One region of the Mycolicibacterium sp. P4_G11 genome, then DNA from elsewhere that is predicted to be linked to it. Evidence: predicted binding sites of a transcription regulator. Region 1 holds the regulator's gene; each other region holds the start of a gene.
The links. The regulator LexA, encoded in region 1, represses DNA repair genes until DNA is damaged. The targets are predictions, from matches to a motif close to CGAACANNTGTTCG.
Positions count from the first base shown of each region.

Region 2: a site for LexA is predicted at 1,554-1,567, ahead of AC1U2B_RS20155 (error-prone DNA polymerase). Genes of this name have one in related genera too.
Region 3: a site for LexA is predicted at 1,998-2,011, ahead of AC1U2B_RS05335 (HNH endonuclease signature motif containing protein). Genes of this name have one in related genera too.

Region 1 covers NZ_JBFUJW010000001.1:582,785-586,056, forward strand. The annotation lists gene AC1U2B_RS02825 (LGFP repeat-containing protein) at 1-1,514, shown strand, start outside; gene lexA (transcriptional repressor LexA) at 1,581-2,270, opposite strand; gene AC1U2B_RS02835 (LysM peptidoglycan-binding domain-containing protein) at 2,522-2,995, shown strand; gene nrdR (transcriptional regulator NrdR) at 3,107-3,272, shown strand, end outside.
Region 2 covers NZ_JBFUJW010000009.1:67,312-70,583, reverse strand. The annotation lists gene AC1U2B_RS20155 (error-prone DNA polymerase) at 1-1,539, opposite strand, end outside; gene AC1U2B_RS20150 (BlaI/MecI/CopY family transcriptional regulator) at 1,648-2,076, shown strand; gene AC1U2B_RS20145 (nitroreductase/quinone reductase family protein) at 2,099-2,527, opposite strand; gene AC1U2B_RS20140 (histone-like nucleoid-structuring protein Lsr2) at 2,642-3,019, opposite strand; gene AC1U2B_RS20135 (GNAT family N-acetyltransferase) at 3,161-3,272, opposite strand, start outside.
Region 3 covers NZ_JBFUJW010000002.1:312,444-315,715, reverse strand. The annotation lists gene AC1U2B_RS05345 (SDR family oxidoreductase) at 1-795, opposite strand, end outside; gene AC1U2B_RS05340 (DEDDh family exonuclease) at 907-1,905, shown strand; gene AC1U2B_RS05335 (HNH endonuclease signature motif containing protein) at 2,015-3,272, shown strand, end outside.

The DNA of each region.
Region 1 (3,272 bases):
AGTACAAGGTCGGTGACGGGGTGGCGCAGAACTTCGCCGGCGGCACCATCTTCTATTCGCCGGCCACCGGTGCCCACGCGGTCACCGGCGACGTGCTGGCCAAGTACCGCGCGGCCGGTGGGCCGCAGGGCGACCTCGGATTCCCGGCGAGCAACGAGACCGACGGCGGCGTATCGCCGAAGAGCCGGATCGCGACGTTCGCCGCCGCGGACAACCCGACGATCTTCTGGACGCCCGACCACGGCGCCTTCGTCGTCCGCGGCGCTGTGAACGCCGCGTGGGACAAGCTGGGCGGTGCGGCCGGCAAGCTCGGCGCGCCGACCGCCGACCAAACCGTCAGCGGCGACGTCGTCAGCCAGAAGTTCACGGGCGGCTCGATCTCGTGGAACAAGTCCAGCCGGTCGTTCAGCACTGAACCGGCGGAGCTGGCGTCGCAGTTGAGCGGTCTACAGGTGCCCAGCGCCGACGTGCCGGGCGGCGTGAGCGCGCAGTCCGAGCAGCCCGGCAAGTGGTACCAGTTCCACTGGTGGTGGCTGCTGGCGATCATCCCGCTGTTGCTGGTGGTGGTCGGCATCGTCATCGCGACGCTGCTGCGGCGTCGGCGTCGCGCCGGTCAGGAAGCCTTCGACGAGCAAGACGCGTACGACTACGACGACCACGAGTTCGGCGACGGGGAGTACGGCGACCCGCAGTACGCGGACGGCGGTGTCGACAGCGAGTACGCCCCGGCCGACGAGGGGGAGTACGCCGACGAATTCGCGGCCGAGGACCAGCAGTTCGACAATCCGCACGGCGGCCCGGCCTTCCAGAGCAACCCGGATGTCATCGACACCGCGCCGACGGTGTACCCCGATTTCACGGCTGAGCAGCCTGCGGACGAGGTGTCCGAGGGCGAGCCCGAGACCGCTGCAGAGGCAGAGGTCGCCGAAGAGGTCGAGACCCCCGAAGACGTGCCGGCTGACGAGGTCCACGAGGTGGCGGAGCCTGAGGCGCACGGCGACGACGAGCCCGCCGACGAGCCCACGGTCTCGGTGCAGCTTCCGGACGCATTGCGTCGTGGTGGCGCGGCGGCGGGCCTGACGGCGGCCGGGCTGGCGGGCTTCGCGGGCCTTCGGCCTCGGAACCCCGGCGACCGCGTGTGGGCTGCGCCGGCTGCCGAAGAGCAAGCCGACGAGCCCGAGGAACAGGTACTCGAACCTGAGCCGGCAGACGAACCTTTGGCCGAGCCGTCCGCGGACGACACGCTTACCGACGACAGGGCTGCGGAGGACGCCGCGGCGGCCGGTCCGGCCAGTGGCCGGCACCATGCGCTGGGGGCGGAAGAGCCCGAGACCGCGCAGATGTCGTTCCGCGTCGCGACCGGTGCGGAGCCGCCCGACGGTTATGGCATCAAGGCCAACACCAAGTCAGGTCTGTACTGGGTGCCGGGCTCTCCCGGATACGACGAAGCCGACGTCGAAATCTGGTTCGCCAGTGAGGAATTCGCGGTCACCAACGGATTCGTCCGAGGCTGACGGCACCGACGGCTGAGCCCCGCTGCGAGCGACTGCAGCGGGGCTCACCTATAGGTCTGGCAGGCGTCAGATCTTGCGGATGACGGTCACGACCTTGCCGAGGACGACCGCGTCGTTGCCCGGGATCGGATCGAACGCCGGGTTGTGCGGCATCAGCCACACCTGGCCCTTGGTGCGCTTGAAGGTCTTCACGGTGGCTTCGCCGTCGATCATCGCCGCCACGATGTCGCCGTTGTCGGCCACGTTCTGCTGCCGCACGACGACCCAGTCGCCATCGCAGATCGCGGCATCGATCATGGACTCGCCGACCACCTTCAGCAGGAACAACGAGCCTTCGCCCACGAGTTCACGGGGCAGCGGGAAGACGTCTTCGACGGCCTCTTCGGCGAGGATCGGACCGCCGGCCGCGATCCGGCCGAGCACCGGGACGAAGGTCGGTTCGGGCAGCGCGTCCGAACCGGCGACATCGGTGGTGACGGTGGCGCCGTTCGTCTCGTCGGTGCCCCGGACATCCACGGCGCGCGGGCGGTTCGGGTCGCGCCGGAGATAGCCCTTCTTCTCCAGCGTGCGCAGTTGGTGAGCCACCGAGGAAGTGGAGGTCAGGCCGACCGCGTCGCCGATCTCCCGGATGCTGGGCGGGTAGCCGCGCGTGGTCACCGAGGTGCGGATGACGTCGAGGATGGTCCGTTGACGTTCGGTGAGGCTGCTGGACCGTCCGCCTGGCTGGGCGTCCGGGGTTTCGGTGCTGTCGCTCATAGGGACGAATCTAGCCCAGTGCACACGATTCATCAAACATGTGTTCGAGATCGGGTCGGTCGGCGTGTCGCGCCCGAGATCTGGTCGTGACGTGGCGAAAGCGGGGCCGAAGTAGCGGAACGCAACTTGTCGGTGGGTGGTCGTATCGTTCGCAACAGTTCGATCACATGTTCTACCGTTCGAACGTTTGGGCGATATAGTCGAACATACGAGCTATCGAACCTATGTACGAACTCCCGAGAGGAACCGACATGACCACCATCACCCGCGAATACCCGACCGACGTCGTCGTCCGTGCCGTGCCTCGGCGCGCAGATGTGAATCGGCACCGCCAGGCCCGGCTGCGGCCGGCCGGTTCCCGTCCCTCGGGTGCGGCGTTCCGGCACCGCGGTACCGGCGTGCTGACCTCCCGCGCCTCGCATCGGAGCAACCCGATCACCCCGCTGACCACGGTGATCCTGGCCCTGGTCGCGGCGGGGATCACGGTGTGGCTGGGCCTGGTGGCGCAGTTCGGGGAGGCTGTCCAGCCGACCGCATCGACGGCATCGGTGCCCGCGCAGCTCGCCGTGGTCCGGGTGCAGACCGGTGAGTCGATTCAGCAGGTCGCCCGGCGGGTGGCTCCCGACGCGCCCGTCAGTGCCGTCGTCGACCGCATCAAGGAACTGAACAAGCTGCCCTCGGTCGCCCTGGACGCCGGGCAGACGCTGATCGCCCCGGTCGGCTGAGGTCAGCCCGTGCGCACCCTGATCGGCACGGCGCCCGGCCGCGCCCGAGCGGCACGGGTAGGCTCGAGACCGTTCGAAACGGTCGATTGTCGGTGCGGCGAAGGAGCGGTGATGCACTGTCCGTTCTGCCGGCATCCGAACTCGCGTGTGGTCGATTCACGAGAAGCTGATGAAGGGCAGGCGATTCGGCGTCGCCGGTCATGCCCGGAATGCGGTCGCCGGTTCACCACGGTCGAGACCGCCGTGGTCGCGGTGGTCAAACGAAGCGGCGTCACCG
Region 2 (3,272 bases), on a different contig from region 1:
ATCCTGTTGCCCCTGCGAAAAACCGAGCGCCCGCGCCATGTCCCGCACCGAGCTGCGGCCGCGGTAGGTGATGACGTTGGCCACCTGCGCGGCGTAGTCCCGGCCGTACTTCTGGTAGACGAACTGGATGACGTTCTCGCGCAGGTCCGATTCGATGTCGATGTCGATGTCCGGCGGGCCATCGCGCGCCGGGGACAGAAACCGCTCGAACAACAGCTCGTTGGCCACCGGGTCGACATTGGTGATTCCCAGGGCGTAACAGACTGCCGAGTTCGCCGCCGACCCACGGCCCTGGCACAGGATGTCGCTGTCCCGGCAGAACTCGGTGATGCTGTGCACCACCAGGAAGTAGCCCGGGAACTCCAGCTGCTCGATGATCTTGAGCTCATGCTCGATCTGCCGGTACGCCTTCTCCCGCTCTGCATCCGGCTTCCAGCCGTAGCGACGAGCCGTCCCGTCCGCCACCAACTCCCGCAGCCAACTGATCTCGGTGTGCCCTTCCGGCACGTCGAACGGTGGCAGTTTCGGTGCGATCAAACGTAATTCGAATGCACACTGCTCCCCCAGCTCGGCAGCGCTCGTGACCGCACCCGGGTGGTGGGCGAACAGCCGTGCCATCTCCGCCCCGGACCGCAGGTGCGACCCGCCCAGCGGGGCCAGCCAGCCTTCGGCCTCGTCCATCGAGTTGCGGGCCCGGATCGCCCCCATCGCCATCGCCAGCTGCCCCCTCGACGGTGCGGCGAAATGCGCGGCGGTCGAGGCGATGACGTCGAGGCCGAACCGCGGCGCCAGCGCGGCCAACGTGGCATTGCGTTCGTCGTCGAGTGGGTGCCCGTGGTGGGTCAGTTCGACAGTCACCCGGTCCGCGCCGAACCGGGCCACCAGATCAGCCAGCGCCTTGTCCGCGGCCTCCGCCCCTCCCGTCGACAAGGCTTGGCGCACATGGCCTTTACGGCAGCCGGTGAGGATCTGCCAATGCCCGCCGGCGGCCTCGGTGAGGGTGTCCAGGTCATAACTGAGCACCCCCTTCTCGCCGCCGGCCAGATGAGCCCGGGCCAATTCCCGGGACAGCCGCCGGTACCCCTCGGGGCCGCGTGCCAGGACCAGTAGATGCGGACCGGGTGGGTCGGGCAACTCGGTGCGGGGAGTGTTGCTGAGCGAGAGTTCAGCCCCGAAAACCGTTGCCATGTCGAGTTCCTTGGCGGCCTCGGCAAATCGCACGACGCCGTAGAGCCCATCGTGGTCGGTCAATGCGATGGCCCGCAGATCCAGCCGGACGGCCTCCTCCACCAGTTCCTCCGGCGTGCTGGCGCCATCGAGGAAGCTGTACGCGGAATGGGCGTGCAACTCGGCGTACGGCACCGACGTTCCCGGCCGAGCCGGGCGGTCCACCGGTTGATAGTCACCGCGTTTGCGCGACCAGGCCGGGCTGTCGCCGCCGTCGGCCGGCGATTCCGGGGATGCACCAGCCACCCGCGGCTTGCCCTCGAGCACCCGCTGCATCTCCGCCCAGCTCGGCGGCCCGTTGTGCCAACCCACCAGATCAGGATATTCGAAACTTTGTTCGAATGCCAGATGTGGAAATCCGCGGGAACTCCGCCGGCTCTCGTGCGACTAGATCTCCGAGGCGTCGGAGAGGGACAGAAGATGACCAGGCTGAGGCACTTGGGCAATCTGGAACGCGAGGTGATGGATCACCTCTGGGGCGCGGACGCGCCGCAGACCGTTCGCGAGGTCCATCAAGCCATCTGCGCGGAACGCAAGCTCGCGTACACGACCGTCATGACGGTGCTGCGCAGGCTCGCAGGTAAGGGCGTGGTCCGGCAACTGCGCCATGATCGTGCACACCGCTACGTCGCATCACACAGCCGAGATCAGCTGGTGGCGGGCCTCATGGTCGACGCGCTCGGCCAGGCTTCCGATCAGAGCGACAGGCACGCGGCGCTGGTGCACTTCGTCACGCAGGTCGCGGCCGACGAGATCGATGTACTGCGCCGGGCCCTGGCCACGGTGGACCCGCGCGCTTCCGAAACCGATCGTCCCGCAGTGCGTTTGGCGCCCCGACTCACCGCCTGACCGGAGCGGCGTTCGAATCCGCTCAGTCGGTGAAGTCGATCCGGACTGACACCGGAGTGGTTTCCAGCGCCTTCACCACCCCGGCCCCAACCCGGCCGAATTTCCGAGCGCGCGCGACGACGTCGTCGTCCGGCCTGAATTCCGCGACCCCGCTGCGCCACCGATCTCCCTGCCGCACACGGATATTCGGATTGTTCGCGATATTGCTGCCCCAACCGGACCGGGTACCGTGCTGGCAGATCACCCATGCGCCCTCGTTGTCGAACTGCACCGAAACAGGGACGCGACGCAGCTGCCCGGTCTTACGACCGATGGTCTCCAGTTCCGTGGCCAACGCGGTGCGCACGCCGAGTCTGCTCAACCCCTGCACAGCGGGGTTGAGCAGATAGCGGCCGATCGCCCGTTCTCTGCGGAACTTTCGCAACGTCTTGTCCGGGTTGGCATTCGTCATGACCGTCTCCGTAGTCGAAGCACCCGACCACCTGATTGGTGACCTCTAGGTCAACATAGTAGACCGATCGGTATACGTCAATCGATGATTGCCGCTCAGCCACAGACCCGCGGATCAGCCGAGCCGGGCCTGGACGCTCATCTGCTGCACCCCGTCACGGGCCGACTCATATCGCTGCAGCAATTCTTGTGGAAGGCGCCCACGGCTACCGACCTCATGGCCGTTCAACCGCAGCCACTCACGCGCTCGCCGGGCGTGCGTTTGCGGCCTTTCGAACGGCGGCTGTTCCACGAGCGAGATCGTTCGTTCGCCGGAACGGCTGGCCTTGCTCGCCGCCCGGATGTACGGCTCGAAACAGCTACGCATACGCAGTGCGTTCGCCTCGGACAGATCAATCGCATAAGCGACCCCATCGAAGGAGAACTCGAGCGTCGTCGCTGCCACAGAACCGTCCAAATCGTCGGTCCACAGAGTCGAATACCGTTTCGCCACTGGAGCATTCACCTCCGCAAACCGCACACCATGCAACACCTGCCAAGACAAGCTAGCGGAGCATCACAAGACCGGCTACGCGCTTTCGCCTCTTTCATTTCAGCTGAGCAAGTGCTATAAGCCCGAACCCGAAGATGAACCTCAGAAGTCGTCGGGCACCCCAGGGGCGACGGGCCAGCCGAACGCGACCGCGGTCCGATGCACCGACCCCGGAGTGAACTCTTCGACGAACCCCGCGTTCGCCAGCGCCTGC
Region 3 (3,272 bases), on a different contig from region 1:
GCTCAGCGAGGCGGCGTTGACGAGGTAGCGGTCGTGCGCTGTGGGAGTGAAGCCGGCGCGCACATGGGCGTCTGCGACGTCGCGGACGTCCACCACACCCATGGTCAACTCCGGAGCGCCCGTCAGCATGGTGCCGTCGGCGAACTGCTTCATGGTGGCCAGGCTGGCCGAGTCGCTGGCGCTGGTCAGCGAGGGGCCGAGCACCAGGCCCGGATGGATGGTGACCAGGTCCCAGCGGTCCTGCGCCTTCTGGTACCGCCAGGCCTCTTGCTCGGCCACGGTCTTGGAGTACGAGTACGGCTGGTGGTCGACGCTGCTGGTGGTGTTCCACTGGTCCTCGGTGAAGACGCCGCCGGGCACGTCGCGTGATTCGCGGGCGTCGCCGTAGATGGCCACCACGCTGCTGGTCAGCACCACGCGCTTGACGCTCTCGGTGCGGTTTACCGAATCCAGCACGTTGCGGGTGCCTTCCAATGCGGGGCGCACGAGCGCCTCCTGCGCGTCGGTGACGCCCTGCAGCAGGAACGGCGACGCGGTGTGCATGACGAGCTCACAGCCCGCCATGGCCTCGTCGAAGCTGCCGCTATCGAGCAGGTCCGCCTTGAACAGCTTGAGCTTGCCGGGGTGGTCCGCCGACAGCTTGTGCAGGTGCTCCAGGCCGGTTGGCTTCTGCGGATTGCGCACCGTGCCATGCACGGTGTGGCCGGCTTCGAGGAGGTAGCGGACGATCCAGCTGCCGATGTACCCGCTGGCGCCCGTGACGAGTACCGGTGCGCCCGGGTCGATCGTGGTCATGCCCGTGACGATAACTCGGCCACCTCGTTGAGGGAGAGCATCGCCTGATTCGGGCGGCGACACGCTGCGGTGCCCGCCGAATCTGTCAGGGGGCCGTGCCATCCTTGCCACGTGGACGAAACCAACCTCGGCTGGGGCCGACCGGCCACCGAGCCGGGCGCGGGTTGGGCTGTCGTCGACGTCGAGACGTCGGGTTTCGATCCCGGGCACGCCCGCGTCATCAGCGTCGCGGCGCTGGCCTTGGGGGACGACGGGAACGTCGAGCACTCGTTCAGCAGCCTGCTCAATCCGGGCGTCGATCCCGGCCCCACACACGTGCACGGGCTGACCCCCGAGATGCTGGCCGGCCAGCCGACCTTCGGTGAGGTCGTCGGCGATCTGGCCGCCGTGCTGTCCGGCCGCACCCTGGTCGCCCACAATGCCGGCTTCGACTACGCCTTCCTGGCTGCCGAATGCGAGCGCGTCGGCGCCGTGCTGCCCGTCGACAACGTCATGTGCACCGTCGAGCTGACACGCCGCCTCAACCTGGGCACCGAGAACCTGCGTTTGGAGACCCTGGCGACGCACTACGGCGCGACGCAGATCCGCCCGCACGATGCCCTGGACGACGCCATGGTGCTGGCCCAAATCCTCAAGCCGGCTCTGGCCGCCGCGCGCGAGCACCGGCGTTGGCTGCCGATCCGCAACGTGGGCCGTAAGCGCTGGCCCAGCGGCGCCATCACCCACGACGAACTGCGGCCGCTGAAGGTCCTGGCGTCCCGGCTCCCGTGCGCCTATGCCAACCCCGGCCGGTTCGTGCCGGGACAGCCGCTGGTGCAGGGCATGCGAGTGGCGCTGTCGGGCGAGATGCTGCGCACTCACGAAGAAGCGATCGAGCGCATCGTGCACGCCGGACTGTCCTACTCCGACAGTGTCGATGCGCAGACCTCGCTGGTCATCTGCAACGACCCGGCGCCCGCGCAGGGCAAGGGCTACCAGGCCAGGGAGCTCGGCGTGCCGCTCGTCTCCGACGCGGACTTCATGGCGCTGCTCGGCCATGTGGTCGGCGGGTCGGACGTCGAGGAATTCGTCGACCGGACACCGGCCGGCGACCAGTTCATGTTGTTTTAGCGGTCACTCGCCTAAAAACTTTGGTCACTTTGTTTGCGCTGGTCACAGTAGGTAACTAGCGCCACATTTCCCGCAGTTTCCTGTCGGCGTCTCGAACTAATGTTCGAGTATGAGCATCGGCACGGCCACCCTCGTGGAGGAGGTCTACGCGGACCTCGACACGGCACAGGCCGGTGCCGCCGCGGTGGACTACACGACCTTGTCGGTGCCGGAGTTGTTGGCGTTGCAGTCGCACCGTGAACGTCTGGCGTGCGCGGCGGCCGCGGTCGATCACGCCATCGTGGCGGCGTTGCAAGCCCAGACCACCGCCCGCGAGATCGGGGCGAAAAACTGGGCCGAGGCCCTGCGCTTCCGGGACCGGCTCAGCAGCGAGGAGGCCCGCCGCCGGGTGCGGCACACCGAACTGCTGGGGCCGCGCTGGTCCCTGACCGGGGAGCTATTGCCGCCGCTGCGCCCGCATGTCGCTGCCGCCGTCGCCGAGGGCGCGATCAATGCTGATCATGTTGATGTCATCGAGTCGTTCTTCACGAAGCTGCCCACCTGGGCGGCACTGACCAGAGTCGACGATGCTGAGCAGGCGTTGGTGGCCGCGGCCCGCAATCTCACCCCTGAATCGCTGCGGTCGGTGGTCCGGCGCAAGCTCTACGAGTTGGATCAGGACGGCCCCGAACCCGACGACCGGGAACCGGACTGTGATCGCGACCGGGCGCTGGTGTTGTCCAAACAGCGACCCGACGGCAGCAGCGAGTTGCGTGGTGTCCTGACCCCGACCGCCCGCGCCGTCTACGAAGCGTTGATGGTCAAATACGCCGCGCCCGGCATGTGCAACCCCGCCGACCCGCAGCCCTGCACCTCCGGGACACCCACCCAAGAGCAGATCGACAATGATCAGCGCACCGCCGCGCAGCGTCAGCATGATGCCTGGGAAACCATCGGCCTGCTGCTGCTGTCCACCGATCTGGGTGAGCACAACGGTTTCCCGGTCACCATCGCGGCGAACTGCACCCTCGAGCAGCTCGAACAACGGGCCGGGGTCGCCGTGACGCACACCGGCAGCCAGCTCCCCGTCAAGGACCTGCTCAACCTGGCCGCCCACACCGGGGCGTCCTGCTACCTCACCGTCTTCGACAACCATGGTGATGTGCCGTTGTATTTGGGTCGGGCGCGGCGCACCGCCACCACCGGACAACGCCTGGCCCTGTTCACCCGGGATCTGAGCTGCACCCGCCCCGAGTGCACTGTCCCGGCCGCGGGCTGTCAGGCCCACCACATTCCCGGATGGACCCGCGACGGTCAGACCGACGTCACCACCATGGCCCTGGCCTGTGGCTGCGACAACCGCCTGGAAGACACCACCGGCTGGACCA